Regions from separate parts of the Labrys sp. E2SS-1L genome, predicted to be linked through region 2. Evidence: predicted binding sites of a transcription regulator. Region 2 holds the regulator's gene; the other holds the start of a gene.
What was found. The regulator PhoB, encoded in region 2, activates phosphate uptake and scavenging genes when phosphate is short. The targets are predictions, from matches to a motif close to TGTCATNNANCTGTCAT.
Positions count from the first base shown of each region.

Region 1 (10,533 bases), 1.6 Mb from region 2:
GGTGCGGTCCTTCAGATGTTTCAGCGGGTCCGCCTTGGCGAGCTTTTCCTGGGCGATCTTCGACGCCTTGCGCACCGACTGGCCGGAGGTGTCCTGCAAGGCAAGCCCGCCGAGCGGTGTCGTCATGCCCGCGCCGGCGCGATGGCCGTGCACCTCGATCAGTTCGAGCGAACCACCGCCCATGTCGCCGACCACGCCGTCCGGCATGTGGAAACCCGAGATCACGCCATAGGCCGACAGGCGCGCCTCGCGCTTGCCGGACAGCACTTCGATCTCCGCACGGCAGATCGCCGTGGCGCGGGCGATGAACTCCTCGCCGTCCTCGGCATCGCGCGCCGCCGCCGTCGCCAGGACGTAGAGGTCCTTCACGCCCATGGTGTCGCATAGGGCGCGGAAGCGGATGAGCGCCGCATAGGCCTTGGCGACGGCTGCGGGATCGAGGCGCTTGGTGGTCATCACGCCACGGCCGAGGCCGCACAGCACCTTCTCGTTGAAGACGGCCGTCGGCGCGCGCGTCAGCCCCTCATAGACCACCAGACGAACCGAGTTTGAGCCAATGTCGATCGTCGCGATCGGCGGCCCCTGGCAGATGCGCCCCTGCGCGAAACCGGGCTGTCCCGGGCTCGGCCCCGCCAGGTCGGCGGCCTGGACATGGGGCAGCGTGTCAGCGTCTGCGGCTGAGGAGCGTTCGGGGAGAGTTGTGTTCAAGAGATTTGCCTCGTCCCGATAGGCTGGGATTGGTCATGAAATATTTGTGGGCGTTGAAGGGCTCTTCGTCAGGCTGCGGGACTATGCGTTCCGCAGTTCCGTCGGGCAAGATGCTCCAGCTCTGTTGATTGTCGATAAGATTGGCGATCATGATCTGATCGAGCACCTGCTCGTGCACCGTCGGGTTGAGGATAGGGCAGAGCGCTTCGACGCGGCGGTCGAGATTGCGTTCCATCAGATCGGCCGAGGAGATGTAGACGGCCGCCTTCTGGTGCGGCAGGCCATGGCCATTGCCGAACGCATAGATGCGGCCATGCTCGAGGAAGCGGCCGACGATCGACTTGACGCGGATGTTCTCCGACAGGCCGGGAACGCCCGGCCTGAGGCAGCAGATGCCGCGCACCACCAGATCGACCTGCACACCCGCCTGGCTGGCTGCATAGAGCGCATCGATGATCATGGTGTCGACCAGCGAGTTGCATTTGCACCAGATGGCGCCCGGCCGGCCAGCCTTGGCGTGCTCGATCTCGGCATTGATGTGGTCGAGGATGCGCTGCTTGAGCGAGACGGGCGAAACCGCCATGCGCTCCAGCGCCGCCGGCTCGGCATAGCCTGTGATGAAGTTGAAGATGCGCGAGACGTCTCGCGCGATCACAGGATCGGCGGTGAAGAAGGACAGATCCGTGTAGATCCGCGCGGTGATGGGATGGTAGTTGCCAGTGCCGACATGGCAATAGGACACGAGCTGGCCCATCTCGCGCCGCACCACCAGCGAGAGCTTGGCGTGGGTCTTCAGCTCGATGAAGCCGAACACCACCTGCACGCCGGCGCGTTCGAGATCGCGGGCCCAGCGTATGTTGGCTTCCTCGTCGAAGCGTGCCTTCAGTTCCACCAGCGCCGTGACCGATTTTCCGGCCTCGGCGGCCTCGGCCAACGCCTTGACGATCGGACTGTTGGAGGAGGTTCTGTACAGCGTCTGCTTGATGGCGACCACGTTCGGGTCGCGCGCTGCCTGGTTGAGGAACTGCACCACGACATCGAAAGATTCGTAGGGGTGGTGCACCAGGATGTCCTTCTGCCGGATGGCGGCGAAGGCATCGGCCCCATGATCGCGGATACGCTCAGGCGAGCGTGGCGAATAGGGCTTGAATTTGAGGTCCGGACGATCGAGCCCGACGAGTTGCGACAATTCGTTGAGGGCGAGCATGCCCTCGACGCGAAATACCGCGTCGTCGGCGACGTCGAGTTCCTCTGTCACGAATTGGCGGATGCTGTCGGGCATGCCGGCCTCGATCTCGAGGCGGATCACCACGCCGCGCCGGCGCTGCTTGAGCGCCGTCTCGAACAGCAGCACCAGGTCTTCCGCCTCTTCCTCGACTTCGAGATCGGAATCGCGGATGACCCGGAAGGAGCCCTGCCCCTTCACGGTATAGCCGGGGAACAGTTTGGCGATGAACAGCACCGCCAGATTTTCCAGCGTGATGTAGCGGGCCGCCCCGGTTTCGGCGAAGTCCGGCAGGCGGATGAAGCGCTCGACCTTGTGGGGCGCACGGATCAGGGCGTTCAGCATGCGCCCGTCGCTCATGCGCTTGAGCTGCAGGGCGATGGTGAAGCCGAGATTGGGAATGAACGGGAACGGGTGGGCCGGATCGACGGCGAGCGGGGTGAGGATCGGGAAGATGTAGCTGAGGAAATAATCGTCCAGCCACGCGCGCTCGGCCTTGGAAAGGTCGCGCGGCTCGGTGATCACGATGCCCTCGAGCAGCAGGTCGTCGCGCAATTCGGTCCAGCGTTTCTGCTGGTCGGTGGCGAGCTTGGACACGGCCTCGCCGATCTTGACGAGCTGTTCGGCCGGCGACAGGCCGTCTGGACTGCGCGCCGTGACGTCTTCGCGCACCTGGCCGATCAGGCCGGCGACGCGCACCATGAAGAACTCGTCGAGATTGCTGGCCGAGATCGACAGGAATCGCAACTGCTCGAGCAGGGGATGGCTCTTGTTGGACGCCTCTTCCAGCACGCGGCGATTGAATTGCAGCCAGGAAATCTCGCGATTGATGAAGCGATCCGGGCTGACGCGCAGCGCGATCGAGTCTTGAGAGGGAGCCACGTCATGTGCCGCCTCCCGCATCTCATCGCCTTGCATCGCGCTCTCCACCGTCTGTGCCGTGCTGGTCATGGTCGTCAATGCCGCTCGCTATGTCCCGCGCTGCTGTTCCCATCCCGCCGGTCGGAATCGCCGTCCGCCATGGGGAAGCCTGCTTAGGCCGCCTATATGACAATGCTGTCACATAAAATGGCCGCGCTGGGGAAAATTCGCAAAACTTCGCCCCGTCGCCTGTGGAACCGTCGCTGGCTGCTCAATGAACTGGACCCGGGCGGAGGAGCGTAAGCGCGACCTGATCGCGATCACTCCTCGTCGAATGGCGACGCCAGCACTTCCTTCAGAAGTTCGGCCGCGAGTGCCCGCGTGATCCGGCGGCCGCGTGACAGGCCTTCGCGATCGAGCACGGCAACCACCTGGCGCGCTGCGGCGAAGGAGCGCTCGATGCGCCGAACGAGGAAGTCGACCAGGCTGGAATCGACGATGAGCTGCCGGTCGAGGAAGAGCTTCACCAGCAGCATGCGGAAGAGATCGTCGTCCGGCGTGGCGATGGTCAGGGCCGGCATGGCCCGCAGGCGCGAGATGAGGTCGGGAAGCACAAGACCCCAGCGCTCGGGGGGTTCGTGAGCGGTGATCAGCAGGGAGGCGCCCGCCTCGCCGGCGAGGTTGAGCAGATGGAAAAGCGCCGTCTCGTCGATGCCACGCCCGGCATCTTCGATCACCACCGCCTTGTGTGAGACCAGCACGGGGACATTGTCGTCCCGCAGCGCCTCGCCCGTCAGCGTGACCGCGCCTGCGGCTTCGGACCAGATCGCCGCCAGATGGCTCTTGCCCGAGCCGCTCGGGCCGATCAGCAGGGCACGACGGGACGGCCAGTCCGGCCAACGTTCGATGAAGGCATAGGCGGCCTCATTGGACGGCGAGACCAGGAAATCCTCGCGGGCGAACGAGGCCCGCAGCGGCAGATCGAGCGCCAATTGGCGGGGAAGGGTCACGACGAAGGGTCCGATGGCAGCACCTCGGCCTGAGCCTGGCCGACATGGCCGGTATAATACTGGCTGGCGAGGTAGCGCGACAGGGCAAAGCGCACCAGGACGCCGATCGCCGCCGCCACCGGCACGGCAACCAGCAGGCCGATGAAGCCGAACAGGCTGCCGGCGGCCAGCAGGGCGAACATCAGCCAGACCGGATGCAGCCCGACCGAACCGCCGACCAAGCGTGGCGAGAGCACATAGCCTTCGAGAATCTGCCCTGCCACGAAGACCAGGGCGGCATAGACCGGCAAATGCCAATCTGGCCAGACCTGGACCAGTGCCACGCTGACGCTGACCACGAAACCAAGGATGGAACCGACATAAGGGATAAAGGAGGCCAGACCGGTGCACAGCCCGATGAGGAAGCCGAAGCTGACACCGAGAAAGGTCAGGCAGGAGCCGTAGAACAGACCGAGCAGGAAGCAGACCGTCGCCTGGCCGCGCACGAAGCCGGCGATGGCGGCATCGATGTCGCGGAAGATGCCGCGGATGGCGTCGGCGTGGTCACGCGGCAGCCAGCTGTCGACACGCGCCACCATATGATCCCAGTCGAGCAGGATGTAGAAAGCCACCACCGGCGTGACGATCAGGATGCTGACCACCCCGATGACAGCCTGGCTGCCCGACCAGAGCGAGGAGACGAAGGTGGCAAGGACCTGGGCCCCCTGCCCGACATAGTCGCCGAGCGACTTCTGGATGTCCTGCAGCCGTTCGGTAAGCAAGCCCCCGAGCCAGCTCTGGTTGAGTTCGCCCAGAATGCGCTGCATGGAGGCCACGATGCTCGGCAGCCTCTCGCGCAAGCCGTTGAACTGCTCGCCCAGCATCGGCACCAGCAGAAGGATCGCCAGCACGATGAGGAAGATGAAGCCGAGCAGAATCAGGGAGGCGGCTGCCCAACGGGGCAGTCCCAGCCTCTCAAGCCTGTCGGCGACGGGATCGAGGAAATACGCGATCGCCAGGCCGGCGACAAAGGGCCATACCATGCCCTGGAGTAGCCAGATCAGCGCGATGAACAGGGCCAACGCACCGAGCCAGAAGAATACCTGCCGTTGGAGGCTCATCCATTCGCTCCTGAAGCTCGATCCACACCGTTCTCCCCGGCCAAGCAAGCCTCGTCCGGGACGGCTGAGATGGCGGATGGCCTTCCGCGGCCGGAATATTCATCCGGCCATATGGTTGAGCCACTGGCGCAGATAGGCGGCAGCCGAGGCAATGGTCAAGAGCGTGACCAGGATGGAACCCACTTCGATCAGGAAAGGAAAAGGCCATCCCGTGCCCTTGGCGAACAGCACGAGCGCCACAAAAGCGATCTGTACCGCGGTGTTGAGCTTGGAAAGCATCAGCGGCGCGATCTGTACCGGCTGGCTCATGACCCAGGACACCAGCACGGCGCCGATGATCATGAAATCGCGGAAGACGGCGAGGATAACCAGCCAGGCAGGCACCACACCGACGATCCCCAGCGTGACGAAGATCGAAACCAGCAGGGCCTTGTCCGCCAGCGGGTCGAGCACGGCCCCCAATTCACTGCGCATGTCGAAGCGCTTGGCGATGAAGCCATCGACGCCATCGGAAACGCCGGCAACCAGGAAGGTGACGAACGCCCAGCCCCATGCCCCCGAGGTGATGCACAGCACCGCCAGCGGCACCAGGCAAAAACGCAGGATGGTGATCAGATTCGGTATCGTCATGATCGGATCGTAGCAAACCACGAGAGGGCAGGCACGTCGGGGCGGATTCGCCGGCATCCTCTGCGGTTGTCTGGCAGGTCGGGCGACCCGACGGTGACGTCGGGCATCGCCGTGACACGTCCAAACAAGGCGTCAGAGCACCACCACCGTGGTGCCGACCCCCACCCGCTGGTAGAGGTCCATTACATCCGGGTTGGCCATGCGAATGCAACCGGAGGACACCGCCCGGCCGATGGTATTCGGCTCATTGGTGCCGTGAATGCGATAGAGCGTGGACCCCAGATAGAGCGCACGCGCCCCCAGCGGATTGTTGAGGCCGCCCTCCATATGATCGGGCAGTTCGGGACGGCGGGCGATCATTTCCTTGGGCGGCGTCCAGCTCGGCCATTCAGCCTTGCGGCTGATGGTTTCGGTACCTTTCCAGGTGAAGCCCTGTTTGCCGACGCCGATGCCATACCGGAGCGCCGTGCCGTCCTCCTGCACGAGATAGAGCCGCTTCTCCTTGGTCGAGATCACGATGGTGCCGGGGCTGTAGCCCGAGAACGGCACCACCGTGCGCGGGATCGGGGACTGCGCCAGCATGGCCTGGCCATCGTCCTTGGTACCGGAATCGAGATTGGGCGAGATGCTGTTCGGATCGATCGAGGCCTGGCGCTGCGGGCGCCGGCCTGGCGTCACATCGCCATCCTGGTCGCCATAATAGCCATAGGGATCCTCTTGATAGTCGTAAGGCTCCTCGAAGTTCCGATCCGCCCGGTAGGTCGGCTGGGGATCCCGCCACTGGCGCGGACGGGAGACGCCATCGTCCTGATAATAGCCGTCGTCCGGAGGATAGCCCCACTCCTGGGCCTGGGCCGTCCCCCCGATCACCAGGAGGGCAAGGACGGGTAAAAGTGCTTTTCTTGCAATCGTCATGTCGAGAACCACACGTCCCGGAAGAACGCCCGGGGTTGCGCCCTGCAGGGCAATGCAAGGCAAGATGGCTGCGACAATCCCGGAAACGGCGGGCGTAATTGTGGCAATGGCAGCGGCAGAAAGTCGCTATTTTTTAACCCTTTGTTCAGCATGCATTCAGATCGGGTTGACTGTCCTTGCGGAAAGGGATCCCATGTCCTCCGCCGTGAGTTCCTCATTCAAAGCCACTTCCTTGCCGTGAGGGCAGCGCATCATGAGCCTTGCCACGGTTCCGATATCCGCCCTGGCCGTTTCGCTTCCCGACGAGGCAGCCGCGCAGGCATGGAACGGCTTTCTCGAATTTCGCTCTTCCCAGGAAGCGGCGGCGGCCCGTCCCGCGCATATGCTGGGCGAAGGCGGCAAGGACGATTGGGTCCACGCTCTGCATTGGAAAAAGCCGCGGGCTACGGTCGACCCGATCGGTTGCTTCCTGCTGCGCGACGTCGAGGTCTGGCGTCCCGGCATCCTCGTCCATGGCGGCCAGGTCATCGACGATGCCAATCTGTCGACCAACATCGCCTTGTCCATGGCCCGCACCGACACGAATTTTGCCTCGCGTTTCAGCGAGACGGCGGCCAGACCCATAGACCGTCCCGCTCTCGTCGTAGCCGGCCCGGGATATACCATCTGGGGCCATTGGCTGGTCGAATTCCTGCCGCGGATACCCATTGCCAGCCAGTTCCTGGCATCGCTGCGTGAAGAATGGGTCATCCCGCTGCCCCATGACACGCCGTCCTGGGTCGAGGATTTGCTGCTGTCGGCCTGCAACGTGCCTCGGGAAGCAATCCTGCGTTACACACCGGGACGGGAGCGCCTGCTCTTCGCACGCGCGGTGGTACCGACATTCTGCTTCTCCGGCGAATATACTTTCCACCCCTATCTGCGTGAATTCTACCGGTCGCTGGTACCGGCTTCGGCGCCGGCCCACCGGCGCCTCTGCCTTTCGCGAGGCGGTCCCGGCCCCTCGGCCAATCGGCCTTTCAGGCAGCGTGACTTCTTTGAGCAGCAGGCCAGGCGACGCGGTTTCGACGTCATCCGTCCCGAGGAACTGAACCTGTCCGACCAGATTGCAACGTTGTCGCAGGCCAGCGCCCTCATCGGCGAATATGGCTCGGCCCTGCATGGCTCGGTCTTTGCCGGGCCGGGCACCGTCGTCGGCTGTATCGGGCATTGGAACGCCGTCCAGATGCGCTTGAGCGACGTGCTGGAGCAACAAGGGGTCTACCTGACTCGCGGATGCCTTTGGCCCAGCGCCGACAGGCCGATGTCCATCGACACGAGCCCGGACGACATCGAGAGCTTTCTCGATCGCGTGACATCGCTGCTGGACTGAGTGTCCGGCGCTCGAATGTCCGTCCTGGCGACGTGACGTGATCCCGTCAAATCGCAAAGCGCCCCAGAAACAGCCGCCCCACTGCTACTTGCCCGTGAACCGATTGTTCTTGGGAAAGCCCTTGGGTGGCAGGCGCCCGGCGTCGGCTCGATTGCCAGTCCATTCGACCAGGTCGGTGACGGTCCAGGTCCGGTCCGAGGAATCACTCCAGGTCAGTCCCTGCGCCTTGTCGAACACACGCACGTCGGAAAGTCCGCCGTCCTTGTATTTCTGTAGCCTGACGCCCCTGCCCCGCGACATCTCGGTGATCTGGTGCAACGGGAAGACCAGCATCTTGCGATTCTCGCCGATCACGGCGACCGTGTCGCCGATGGCGGGCACGATCAGCTTGGCTTCCGCCGGCGCATCGACATTCAGCACCGACTTGCCCTTGCGGGTATTGGCCAGGATATCGTCCTCGGGCACCAGGAAGCCGCGTCCGTCGGTCGCCGCAATCAGCAACCGTCGCCCGCCCTGATAGGCGAACACGTCGACCACGTCGGCCCCCTCGTCGATATCGACCATCAGGCGGATCGGCTCGCCCATGCTGCGGCCCCCCGGGAGCTTGGAAGCCTCCAGCGTGTAGACCTTGCCATTGGTGGCGAGGATGAGGAGCCGGGCCGTCGTCTCGGACTGGAAGCCGAGCTTGAGCCGGTCGTCGGCCTTGAAGCTGAGGCCCGAGAGATCGCTGAGATGACCCTTCTGGGCCCGGATCCAGCCTTTTTCGGAAACGATCACGGTGATCGGCTCGCGCTCGACCATCGCCTCGGCCACCGCCGACAGATCGATGGTGCCTGCCTTCGAGGCATCGATGTCGGTACGGCGCTTGCCGAGCGGCGTGTCCGGGCCGAACTTCTTGGCGACTTCGCTGACCTGCCAGCCCACCGTCTTCCATTGCAGCGCCTCGGAGGCGAGCAGCTTCTCGATGCCGGCCTTCTCCTTGGCGAGATCGTCGTGTTCGCGCTTGAGTTCCATCTCCTCGAGCTTGCGCAGATTGCGCAGGCGCATGTTGAGGATCGCCTCGGCCTGCACGTCGGTCAGGTCGAAGGCCTTGATCAATTCGTCCTTCGGCTCATCCTCGTAGCGGATGATGCGGATCACCTCGTCGAGATTGAGGTAGGCGATGATATAGCCGGCCAGGACCTCCATGCGCCTTTCCACGGCGGCGAGGCGGAACTTGGAGCGCCGGATCAGCACGTTACGGCGATGGCTCAGCCATTGCTGCAGCGCTTCGCCCAGCGAGAGCACGCGCGGCACCTGGCCATCGACCAGCACGTTCATGTTGAGGGAAATCCGGCTTTCGAGCTCGGAGAGCTTGAACAGCGATTCCATCAGCACGGCTTCGTCGACATTGCGCGACTTCGGCTCGATGACGATGCGCACATCCTCGGCCGATTCATCGCGTACGTCGCCGACCAGCGGCAGCTTGCGCTCCTCGAGGAGCTCGGCAAGCTTTTCGATCAGGCGGCCCTTCTGCACCAGCCAGGGAATCTCGGTGATCACGATCACCCAGGTTCCCCGCCCCAGATCCTCCTTGTGCCAGCGTGCCCGCACGCGAAAGCCGCCGCGGCCAGTGCGGTAGCTTTCCTGCATCGAGCCGGCGCTTTCGACGCAGATGCCGCCGGTGGGAAAATCCGGCCCCTTGACGAATTGCAGGAGGTCGGCGGTCGAAGCCTGGGGATTGTCGATCAGATGCAGCGCCGCCTGGCAGAGCTCATAGGCATTATGCGGGGGAATCGAGGTGGCCATGCCCACCGCGATGCCCTGTACGCCATTGGCGAGCAGATTGGGGAAGGCGCCGGGCATCACCACCGGCTCCTCGTCCTCGCCATTATAGGTGGCGCGGAAGTCCACCGCGTCCTCGTTGATCCCTTCCAGGATCAGGGTGGCGACCTCGGTCAGGCGCGCTTCGGTGTAACGGTAGGCGGCGGCATTGTCGCCGTCGATATTGCCGAAATTGCCCTGCCCGTCCACCAGCGGATAACGCTGGGCGAAATCCTGCGCCAGGCGCACCAGCGCGTCGTAGACGGCCTGGTCGCCATGCGGGTGGAACTTACCGATGACATCGCCCACCACGCGAGCGCATTTCTTGAAGGCCTGGTCGGGATCGAGGCGCAGCAGGCGCATGGCATGCAGGATGCGCCGATGCACCGGCTTCAGGCCGTCGCGCGCATCCGGCAGGGCTCGTTGCGTGATTGTCGAGAGTGCATAGGCAAGGTAGCGCTGCTCGAGCTCGGCGCGCAGATTGACCGTCCTGACTCCATCGCCTTCCGGCGGATCGTCCATCTCATCCATGCGGTTGACTTACCGAAAATGCCTGATTCGGAGCAAGTCGTAGACCTTATGATACAGGGCCAATCCCCCGATCACGTGCTATTGTAGTGTCATTCAGGACTCCATCCTGTTCGGTCTCGCTGGAGTCCCCATATCCTTATTGGTTCCAGTGGCGTATTTCTTGGGTCAGGAATGCATCATGTTTCAGAGTTTGCCGTGGCGAGGTCAGGGTAACGTGGCGGAATTGTCTCCGCCTCCGCAGAACGAAATCGTCAAGCCGCCGCGCCCCGTTCTGGGGCTTGCGCTCGGTGGCGGTGCCGCACGAGGGTTCGCCCATATCGGCGTGATCCGCGTGCTGGTGGAAGCGGGCTACGACATCGACGTGATCGCGGGTACGTC
Region 1 is NZ_CP172712.1:3,346,348-3,356,880, reverse strand. Features, by position in the region: gene ACIGJE_RS15505 (Ppx/GppA family phosphatase) at 1-636, opposite strand, end outside; gene ACIGJE_RS15500 (RNA degradosome polyphosphate kinase) at 665-2,836, opposite strand; gene ACIGJE_RS15495 (P-loop NTPase family protein) at 3,115-3,804, opposite strand; gene ACIGJE_RS15490 (AI-2E family transporter) at 3,801-4,904, opposite strand; gene ACIGJE_RS15485 (CDP-alcohol phosphatidyltransferase family protein) at 5,004-5,534, opposite strand; gene ACIGJE_RS15480 (L,D-transpeptidase) at 5,667-6,212, opposite strand; gene ACIGJE_RS15475 (glycosyltransferase family 61 protein) at 6,703-7,821, shown strand; gene parC (DNA topoisomerase IV subunit A) at 7,906-10,155, opposite strand; gene ACIGJE_RS15465 (patatin-like phospholipase family protein) at 10,334-10,533, shown strand, end outside.
Region 1: a site for PhoB is predicted at 2,981-2,997, ahead of ACIGJE_RS15500 (RNA degradosome polyphosphate kinase). Genes of this name have one in related genera too.

Region 2 (10,533 bases):
TTCACCAAATCTTTGATTTGGCCTCGAAAATCGCCGGGCACGCGAACAAGGACAGGCCGGTATCCCCGAATCCGGCATGACGATCGAGGCTGCAGCCATCGTCATAGGGTTTCGACGGGTTTTAACAATCGCGTCACCACCGTTGCGACGCGGTTGACAGAATACCATCAACCAATTGAATTATAACGGTTTTATTTGTCATAAAACGATAGCCTAACTGTCATAGAACCGTTGCTGCCGGCTTGTTAGGAGTCGCGCCGTAGACAGGGTTGCCGACCGGTAAACGATCGTAGCGCCTGTCCAGAGAACAACGGAGATAGACCGTGAAGCTTTCCTTCCTCGCGCTCGCCGCTTCGGTAGCCCTGTCCAGCACGATCGCCGCGACCGCCGCCTTCGCTGCCGACATCACCGGCGCCGGTGGCACCTTCCCCGCCCCGGTCTACAATGCCTGGGGTAGCGATTTCAAAGCCAAGACCGGCACCGCGCTGAACTACCAGGCGATCGGTTCGGGCGGCGGCCAGACCCAGATCACCAACCGCACTGTCGATTTCGGCGCTTCCGATGCTCCGATGGCCACCGACAAGCTGACCGCCGCCAAGCTGCTGCAGTTCCCGACCGTCATCGGCGCCATCGTGCCGATCGTGAACATCGAGGGTGTATCCGCCGATCAGCTCACGCTGACCGGCGCGATCATCGCCGACATCTACCAGGGCAAGATCACCAAGTGGAACGATCCGAAGATCGCCGAGCTCAACAAGGATGTGAAGCTCCCCGATCTCGACATCGCCCCGGTCTACCGCGCCGACGGCTCGGGCACGACCTATGTCTTCACGTCCTATCTTTCGGCCGTGAGCCCCGACTGGAAGAGCAATATCGGCGCCGCCACCTCGGTGCAGTGGTCGACCGGTTCGGGTGCCAAGGGCAATGACGGCGTCGCCGGCGCCGTGAAGAACACCCAAGGCGCCATCGGCTATGTCGAATATGTCTATGCCGCCAACAACAGCCTGACCACCACGCAGTTGCAGAACAAGGACGGCAAGGTCGTCAAGCCGACCGTTCCTGCGTTCCAGGCCGCAGCCGCCAAGGCCGATTGGAAGGGTGCCAAGGACTTCGCCGTCTCGATGATCGACGTCGGCGGAGAAACCTCCTGGCCGATCGTTTCCACCACTTTCATCCTGCTGCCGAAGGATCCCAAGGACGCCAAGCAGTCGGCCGAAGTCATGAAGTTCTTCGACTGGGCCTACAAGGATGGCGGCGCGACGGCCGAGAAGCTGCACTACATCCCGCTGCCCAAGGAGGTGATCGATACCGTTCGCACCGCCTGGAAGAGCGAAGTGAAGGCTGCCGACGGCAAGGCCGTCTACGAATAAGCTGAACCCCCGACCCGGCGCAGTTCTGCGCCGGGTCGTCGTCCCTGATCGAATCACAGGCTGGAACATCGCCATGAGCGCCGTAGCCGACTCCTCGCTGGACGCATCCAACTCGGCCGCAAAGGTCGCGCAGGGTTCTCCCTCGCCCGGGGCCAAGACGGTTCCGGGCGCCAACCTGGATCCCATCTTCAAGGCCGCCCTCTATGGCTGCGGCTCCCTCGTGCTGATCCTGCTCTGCTCGATCGTCGTGCTGCTCTTCTATGGCGGCTGGCCGGCGCTGGCCCATTTCGGGCCGAGCTTCTACTGGTCCACCGCCTGGAACCCCGTCACCGAGAAATTCGGCGCCGGCGTCATGATCTACGGCACGCTGTTCACCGGCATTCTCGCTTTGATCATTGCCTTGCCGATGTCCTTCGGCATCGCCTTCTTCCTCACGGAGATCGCGCCCCAGAGCGTGCGGCGACCGATCGGCATCGCCATCCAGCTCCTGGCGGCCGTGCCGTCGATCATCTTCGGCATGTGGGGGTCGCTGATCGTGGCGCCGATCCTGGCCCAGACGATCTACCCGCCGATCATCTCCGTCCTCTCGCACGTGCCGGTGCTCGGCTATCTGTTCAAGGGCCCCACCAACGGCGCCGGCATGCTCACGGCCGGCATCATCCTGGCCCTGATGATCATTCCCTTCATCACCGCGATGTTCGTCGAGATCCTCGAATCGGTGCCCGCCATGCTGAAGGAATCGGCCTATGGCGTCGGTGCCACCACCTATGAAGTCTTCCGCAACGTCTCGGTGCCCTATGGCCGCACGGCGCTGGTCGGCGCCGTCATGCTCGGCTTCGGCCGCGCTTTGGGCGAGACGATGGCGGTGACCTTCGTGATCGGCAACGCCAACCGAATATCGGCCTCGCTGTTCTCCTCGGGCGCGACCATCGCCTCCACCATCGCCAACGAATTCCCGGACGCGCCGGCCGGCTCGCTGCGCAGCCAGTCGCTGCTGGAGCTGGGCTTCGTGCTCTTCGTGATTTCCTTCATCGTGCTTGCGATCTCCCGCATGCTCGTGCGCACCAACGCCAAGTAAGGGAGAGCATCATGGCCCATCTCGCCCAAAGCAGCGCCCGTCTCGCCCGCCGCCGCGCCCTCGACTATGCCTACAAGGTCGTCTCGATCAGCTTTGCCGCGATCTCCCTGCTGGCGCTGGCCTGGATCCTGTTCACGCTGCTGCGCGAGGGTCTGCCCTCGCTGACCATGGACCTCTTCACCAAGGACATGGCCGATGGCGGCCTGCGCAATGCCATCGTCGGCTCTCTCGTCATGGTACTGCTCGCCCTCCTGATCGGTGCGCCGATCGGCATCATGGCCGGCACCTTCCTGGCCGAGGCCGGCCGCGGCAGCAAATTCGCCGATGCGGTGCGCTTCATCAACGACATCCTGCTCTCGGCGCCGTCCATCCTGATCGGCCTGTTCGTCTACCAGATGATCGTGGTGGCGACAGGCGGGTTCTCCGGCTGGGCCGGTGTGGTGGCGCTGGCCATCATCATCCTGCCGGTGGTCGTGCGCACCACCGAGGACATGCTGGCGCTGGTGCCGATCAGCCTGCGTGAAGCCGCCTTTGCCCTGGGATCGCCGATGTGGAAGGTCATCACCTTCGTGACCTGGCGCTCGGCTCGCACCGGTATCGTTACCGGCATCCTGCTGGCCCTGGCCCGCGCCGCCGGCGAGACCGCACCGCTGCTGCTCACGGCCTTTGGCAATTCCAACTGGTCGCTCAATCTCGGCAATGCCTTTGCCAGCTTGCCGGCTGCCATCTACCAGCTCGCGCCCTATCCCGATCCCAAGGCCGTCTCGGTGGCCTGGAGCGGCGCCCTCCTCATCACCGCCGGCGTGTTGGCGCTCAATATCCTGACCCGCTTCGTGCTCGCTCCCAAGAAATGAGTGCTCCCATGTCCGCTACCCCCCAAGCCTCCATCGCGGTTGCCGAACGCCCCCTCGCCGATCCAGCCGCCGCCGTGAAGCTCAAGGTCGAGAATCTCGACTTCTATTATGGCGAGAAGCATGCGCTCAAGGCCATCAATCTCGACATGATCGACCGGCAGGTCACCGCCATGATCGGTCCCTCCGGCTGCGGCAAGTCGACTCTGCTGCGCGTGCTCAACCGCATGTACGACCTCTATCCGGGGCAGACCGCCAAGGGCCGCGTGCTGCTCGACGGCCAGAACGTCATCGGCAAGGAGATCGACCCGGCGGTGCTGCGCGCCCGCATCGGCATGGTGTTCCAGAAGCCCACGCCCTTCCCGATGTCGATCTACGACAACATCGCCTTCGGCGTGCGGCTGCATGAATCCATCTCCAAGGCGGAGATGGACCAGCGTGTCGAATGGTGCCTGACCAAGGCCGCCTTGTGGAACGAGGTCAAGGACCGCCTGCACGCTTCAGCCCTAGGCATGTCCGGCGGCCAGCAGCAGCGCCTGTGCATCGCCCGTACCATCGCGGTGAAGCCCGAAGTCGTCCTGCTGGACGAGCCGACCTCCGCGCTCGATCCGATCTCGACCGCCAAGATCGAGGAATTGATCGACGAATTGAAGCGAGACTTCACCATCGTGATCGTCACGCACAATATGCAGCAAGCGGCGCGCTGCGCGGATGTGACGGCCTTCTTCTATCTGGGCGACCTCATCGAAGTCGGCCAGACCAACAAGATGTTCACCACCCCGAACGACAGCCGTACGCAGGATTACATCACCGGCCGCTTCGGCTGATCCCTCGGCCAGCGTCGAATTCATTTGGAGGCGGCATGTCCGACCATATCGTTACATCCTTCGACCAGGAACTGCGCGAGCTGCGCAACATGATCGCCGAAATGGGTGGCTATGCCGAGAAGAGCGTAGCCGACAGCGTCGAAGCCCTGCTCAAGCGCGACACCCAGCGCGCCAAGGCGGTGATCGATCTCGACGCCGCGATCGACAAGTTGCAGCGCCAGGTCGAGGACAGGGCCATCCTGATCATCGCCAAGCGCCAGCCGCTGGCTCTCGACCTGCGCGAGATCGTCTCGGCCCTGCGGGTGGCCAATGACCTCGAGCGGATCGGCGACCTCGGCAAGAATGTCGCCAAGCGCGTGGTGGCCATCCACAGTCACGCCCAGCCGGCCCAGCTCTTCGGCGGTTTCGACCACATGGCCGACCTGGTACTCGAGCAGCTCAAGCAGGTGCTCGACGCCTTCGCCCAACGCAATGTCGAGGAAGCCCTCTCGGTCTGGCGCTCGGACGGCGAGATCGATGCGATGTATACCTCGCTGTTCCGCGAATTGCTGACCTACATGATGGAAGATCCGCGCAATATCGGCTTCTGCACCCATCTGCTGTTCTGCGCCAAGAACATCGAGCGCATCGGTGACCACGCCACCAACATCGCCGAGACGGTCCACTATCTCGTGACCGGTGAATCGCCGGCCGGAGAGCGGCCCAAGGCGGACAACAGCACCGATCTCGTCGACCTTCCTGTGCCGGCTAAATAACAAGGGATAGGCCATGCCTCCCAAGGTTCTGATCGTCGAGGACGAAGAAGCGCTGACCCTGCTGCTGCGCTACAATCTCGAAGCCGAAGGCTATGAGGTGGATAGTGTCGCACGCGGAGACGACGCCGAGATCCGCTTGCGCGAAAGCGTGCCGGACCTGGTTCTGCTCGACTGGATGTTGCCGGGCCTGTCCGGCATCGAATTGTGCCGGCGCATTCGCATGCGCCCGGAAACCGAGCGCCTGCCGGTGATCATGCTCACGGCGCGCGGCGAGGAAACCGAACGCGTGCGGGGGCTGGCCACCGGCGCCGACGACTATGTCGTCAAGCCCTTCTCCGTGCCCGAGCTCTCGGCCCGCGTGCGTGCCCTGCTGCGCCGGGCCAAGCCCGATCACGTCGCCTCCCTGCTCAAGGCCGGCGACATCTCCCTCGACCGCGAGACCAAGCGCGTCCATCGCGGCAATCGCGAGATCCGCCTCGGCCCGACCGAGTTCCGCCTGCTCGAATTCCTGATGCAGGCACCGGGACGCGTCTTCGCGCGCGAGCAGTTGCTCGACAGCGTCTGGGGCCGCGACGTCTATATCGACGAGCGCACGGTCGACGTGCATGTCGGCCGCCTGCGCAAGGCGATGAACCGCACGCGCGAGATCGATCCGATCCGCACCGTGCGCGGTGCCGGCTATTCCTTCGACGAGACCTTCGCCAAGCAATCCTGAGCGCGTTTCGTGGGCATTGCCCGCTCGCTCCGCTTCGCCAAGGCTGCGTTGCGCCCTCACCACGCTCCTACGGGGAGAGGGTTAGGGGCTGCGCGACGTAGAGAGCAAGAGTGGGCGACGATATCCGCCCTCCTCCCTCGCCGCGCAGTCACGCCGCCAAATCCGCCAGGCGTGCCTGCAGATAGCGGCGGATGGCCGGATCGCTCTCCAGGCCGATCGCCCGCAAATAGGCATTGCGGGCCTCCTCCGGTCTGGCGGCCCGCACCAGCAAGTCCGCACGCGCGGCCCAATAGGGCTGGTAATCGACGATGCGTCCGTCACCGGCGACCTCGTCAAGTGCAGCCAGACCAGCCTGCGGCCCCATGAGGCGGGCGAGCGCCACGGCCCGGTTGATGGCGGCCACTGGAGAAGCTGTCAGCAGAACCAGGGCTTCATACAATGTGACGATCGCGGCCCAGTCCGTCGTCGCGCAGATGCGTCGATGCGCATGGGCCGATTGCAGCGCGGCTTCCAGCTGATAGCGGCCGATCTGGCGGACCTGGCCGGCCCGGGCAAGCAAGGCCTCGGCCTCCTCGATCAGTCCCGCATCCCAGAGCGTGGTGTCCTGCTGCTCCAGCGGAATATAATCGCCGCCCTGGCCGCGGCGCGCCGCCCGCCGCGCTTCGGCGTGCAGCATCAGGGCCAGCAGTCCCAGCACTTCCGGCTCGCCGGGCAGGAGCGAGGCGAGCAGCCGGCCGAGCCAGATACCCTCCGTCGACAGATTGCGCTCGCGGGCATGAGCCCCTTCCGGATCGGCCCAGCCTTCGGCATAGACGGCATAAACGGCCTCCAGCACCGCGTCGAGACGGCCGGGCAACTCGTCGGGCTCCGGGATGCGGAAGGGGATGCCGGCTTGCTTGATCTTGGCCTTGGCCCGCACCAGTCTCTGGCTCATCGCCACGGGCGAGACCAGGAAGGCGCTGGCGATCGCGCCGGCATCGAACCCCAATATCACCTGCAGGATCAGGGGCGCACGCACGGTGGCATCGAGGGAGGGATGGGCGCAGGCGAACATCAGGCGCAGGCGCTCATCGGGCACGGCATGCCGCTCGCCCTGCTCCGAGGCGAGGGCCTCGACATGGCGGCTGACCTCGTCCGCCTTTTCGCCGCGCAGCCTGGCGCGGCGGGCCGCATCGATCTGGCGGCGCCGGGCCGCGGTCAGCAGCCAGGCTTCGGGATTGACGGGCACGCCGCCCGCCGGCCAATGTTCCATGGCCGCAGCAAAGGCGTCGGCCAGGGCATCCTCGGCCCCCGCAATGTCGCCCGAGCGCGCCGCGAGAAGAGCGACGAGCCGGCCATAGCTGCGTCGCGCCACGATTTCGGCAAGCTCGGCTGCGGGGGCTGAAGACACCGGCTCGGGCCGTTCGCTCAATAGTCCTTCGGGTCCCATATCGGCCGGACCTCGATGGTCCCGATGGCGGCGCTCGGGCAGCGCGCCGCCCAGCCGATCGCGGCATCCAGGTCCGGCACGTCGATGATATAGAAGCCGCCGAGCTGCTCGCGTGTGTCGGCGAAGGGCCCGTTGAGCACCTGGGTCTTGCCGTCGGCGATGCGCACGGTGGTGGCCGAAGCCGTCGGGCGCAGGCGGCTCCAGGGGCCGAGGGCACCGGCCGACTGGAGCGCCTGCGTATAGGCCTGATAGGCCGCTAGGATCTGCTGCTTGTTGGCGGGATCCGCCTTCAGCATGGCTTCTTCGCTGCTGTAGATCAGAATTGCGAACTGCATGGGTTCCTCCTGTCTCCGCCGGCGCATGATGCGCCGGCATGACAATGACGCGCCATCCCGTTCGCTTTCGACAGCGACAGGAAAATTATGCGCTCGCCTTGGTGAGCTGCTCGATCTCGGCCGAACCAAGATTGAGCTCGGTCGCCTTGATCAGGTCGGAGAGCTGCTCGACGCTGGTGGCGCTGGCGATCGGAGCGACGATACCGGGCCTTGCAATCAGCCAGGCAATGGCGACTTGGGCGGGCGTGGCGTTCTTGGCCTCGGCCACCGCGTCCAGGGCGGCGAGGATGCGCAGGCCACGCTCGTTGAGGTAGGTGCCCATGTCGCCGCCACGCGCATTGCTCTTGGCGAAATCGGCTTCGCTGCGATATTTGCCGGACAGGAAGCCCTTGGCCAGTGAGAAATAGCTGGTCACGCCAATCTCGTTCTTGAGACAGAAAGCCTCGAGCTCGCGCTCATAACCGGAGCGATCATAGAGATTATATTGCGTCTGCAGGTTCTCGAAACGCGGCCACATCTCCTTGGTGCTGATCGCCAGCGCCTTGAACATGGTATTGGCGCTATGATTGGAATTACCGATCACCCGCACCTTGCCGTCCTTGACCAGCTCGGCATAGATGCCCAGCGTTTCCTCGAGTTCGACCTCCGGATCCTCCCAATGGGAGAGATAGAGGTCGATATAGTCGGTCTGCAGGCGCTTGAGCGAGTCCTCCACCGCCTGGACGATGTAGTCGCGCGACAGGCCCTTCTTGCCCGGCCCCATTTCCGAGCCGACCTTGGTGGTGAGCACGATGTCGGCGCGATTGCCGCGAGCCTTCATCCACTTGCCGATGATGACCTCGGATTCGCCGCCCTGATTGCCGGGAACCCAGGATGAATAGACATCGGCAGTGTCGATCAGGTTGAAACCACCCCCGACGAAAGCATCGAGGACGGCGAAGGAGGCTTTCTCATCCGCGCTCCAGCCAAAGACATTGCCACCCAGGCCAAGCGGAGCAACCGACAGATCCGACCGTCCAATCGCACGTTTTTCCATGAATGCTCTCCATATTCATGACAACAAATGGACCCGTCCGGCACTTGGCCGTGCCGGTTCGGGCTCAAGGGCCGCAGGGAGTTCAAATCGAATAGGTCAGCTCTTGTTCCCCGCCCCCTGCCTGACGCATCTCTTCCACCGACATGTTGTCGAGCAGGTTGGAAGAGAGGTCCCGCACACGCCGCATCAAAAGGCGTACGGTGCAACCTGGAACATCCGGGCAGTCGAGGCAAGGCTGATAAGCGGTGTGGCTGGCGCAGGCGATCGGCGCGAGCGGGCCGTCGAGAACCCGGATGGCATTGCCGACGCTGATCTGGCTGGCTTCGCGCGCCAGCATGTAGCCGCCGCCCTTGCCTTTCTTGGAGCGTACGATGCCGGCCACGCGCAACTCGCCCAGGATCGCATCGAGAAACTTCTTGGGAATGCGGTTGGCTTCGGCGATTTCCTGGCTTTGCGCCGTCTCGCCGGCCGGCAGGCTGGCGAGGTGCGCCAGCGCCTTGAGACCATATTTGCCCTTGTTCGTCAGCATTGCCCGATTCGCTCCACGCAGGACAAAGTCCATCCTGTCTATCACGAATATAGGGATTATGGACCGAATCGATAAGGCCCCGGACTAGTGTGTCGATCTCCAGACCGACACACCAATTCTGCTTCAACCGCGCAAAGGCCGCCTATACCGGGATTGCCGATGGCCTCAGGTCACCGCCAGCCGGCCCGGCGGCTCGGGTGACAGGTCCTCGTAGAGCGTCTGGGCCTCGCTCGCCGGGCCGCGTCGATCGCCCAAGGCGAGAACGCGATAGACCCGGACGGTACGCTCCAGGGCGATGGTGAGCACATCGCCCACCTTGACGGCCTTGGCCGGGCTATCCGTGCGCGTGCCGTTGAGGCGGACATGACCGTCCGTCACCAGTTTCGCGGCCAAGGAGCGTGTCTTCACCACGCGTGCGTGCCAGAGCCATTTGTCGATCCGAAGACGATCCTGGCTTCCGGCCTGGCTCATAAGTCGGTTCCCTAGAGCAAAACGCGTTCAGACGCGTCTTTGCGATTCGGGGTGACTCCGTCAAATCGCAAAACGCTGTGGATCAGGTCTTGTCCGGCTTGCCGCCCTGCATCTGCTCCTTGAGGGCGAGCAGCTTGGCGAAAGGCGAATTGGGATCCGGCGCGCGATTGGATTCGCGTCCTCCCTGCGGCTTGGAGTCGCTCGACCAGTTGCGCGGGCGGTCGCCGCCCCGCTCCTGCCGATCGGGCCGCGGGCCACGATCGGGACGCGGTCCGCGGTCGGGACGGGCATCCCCCCGGGGCCGCCCGCCTTCGCTACCCTGCTTGCGCTCGCCGAAGCCCCTGTCCTCCCGCGGCCGGCCATTGCCGCGATCATCGCGGCGCGGCCGGTCGAAGCGGTTGGGCCGGTCACCTTGCCGGGCCTCCGTACCTTCGGCAGGAGCTGCGCCTTCCGCTGGCGCCGGACGACCACGGCGGAAGCCGCCGCCTGCCTCCGGCTTGCGCTCGGCGCCGGGCTGGCGGTTGCCATGCTGGGGACGGCCATGGTGATGCGGACGCTGGTGCCGCTCGAAGCGTGCCGGTCGCCAGACCTCGATCTCAGGTACTTCCTCGACCGCCGCCTCGGCGGCGGGCGTCTCGGAGGAGGTTTCGGCCGTGGTCGCAGCCTCTGCACCTTCGATGCCTTCGCTTGCCTCAGCGGGCTCCTCAGGAGCCGCAGTCTCGGCTCCGGCCGTTTCCTCGACCGGGGCTTCGGAGACCTGAGCCTGCTCGGCTTGAACTTGCTCGATTTGGACCTGCTCGCCTTGGATCTGCTCGGCTTGAGCTTCCTTGCCTTGGGCTTCCTCGGCCAGGGCCTCCGCGATCTGCACTTCCTCGGTCGGAGCCTCGGCGCTGGGCGTGTCGTCGGCCGGCGCGTCGCTCACCGCCTCTCCGGCAGCCTCGGCGACTTCCTGGAAGCTGTGCTCATGCGGCGGCGAGCCGATCGCCTCCATGGCATCGATCTCGGCGGGCGTCGGAGCGGCTTCCTGGCTCGATTCGGCAGCCTCAGCACCGTCCGCAGCCTCAGCCGCGGCAGCCTCGACGGGCGCGGCAGGCTCGGTCGGCGCCGGCAGCCGGATTTCCTGGGTGATCGCCGGGC
Region 2 is NZ_CP172712.1:1,763,777-1,774,309, reverse strand. Features, by position in the region: gene pstS (phosphate ABC transporter substrate-binding protein PstS) at 324-1,370, shown strand; gene pstC (phosphate ABC transporter permease subunit PstC) at 1,444-2,448, shown strand; gene pstA (phosphate ABC transporter permease PstA) at 2,460-3,302, shown strand; gene pstB (phosphate ABC transporter ATP-binding protein PstB) at 3,299-4,126, shown strand; gene phoU (phosphate signaling complex protein PhoU) at 4,162-4,881, shown strand; gene phoB (phosphate regulon transcriptional regulator PhoB) at 4,895-5,596, shown strand; gene ACIGJE_RS08105 (RNA polymerase sigma factor) at 5,745-7,007, opposite strand; gene ACIGJE_RS08100 (YciI family protein) at 7,004-7,360, opposite strand; gene ACIGJE_RS08095 (aldo/keto reductase) at 7,446-8,396, opposite strand; gene ACIGJE_RS08090 (RrF2 family transcriptional regulator) at 8,479-8,925, opposite strand; gene ACIGJE_RS08085 (RNA-binding S4 domain-containing protein) at 9,091-9,396, opposite strand; gene ACIGJE_RS08080 (helicase-related protein) at 9,479-10,533, opposite strand, start outside.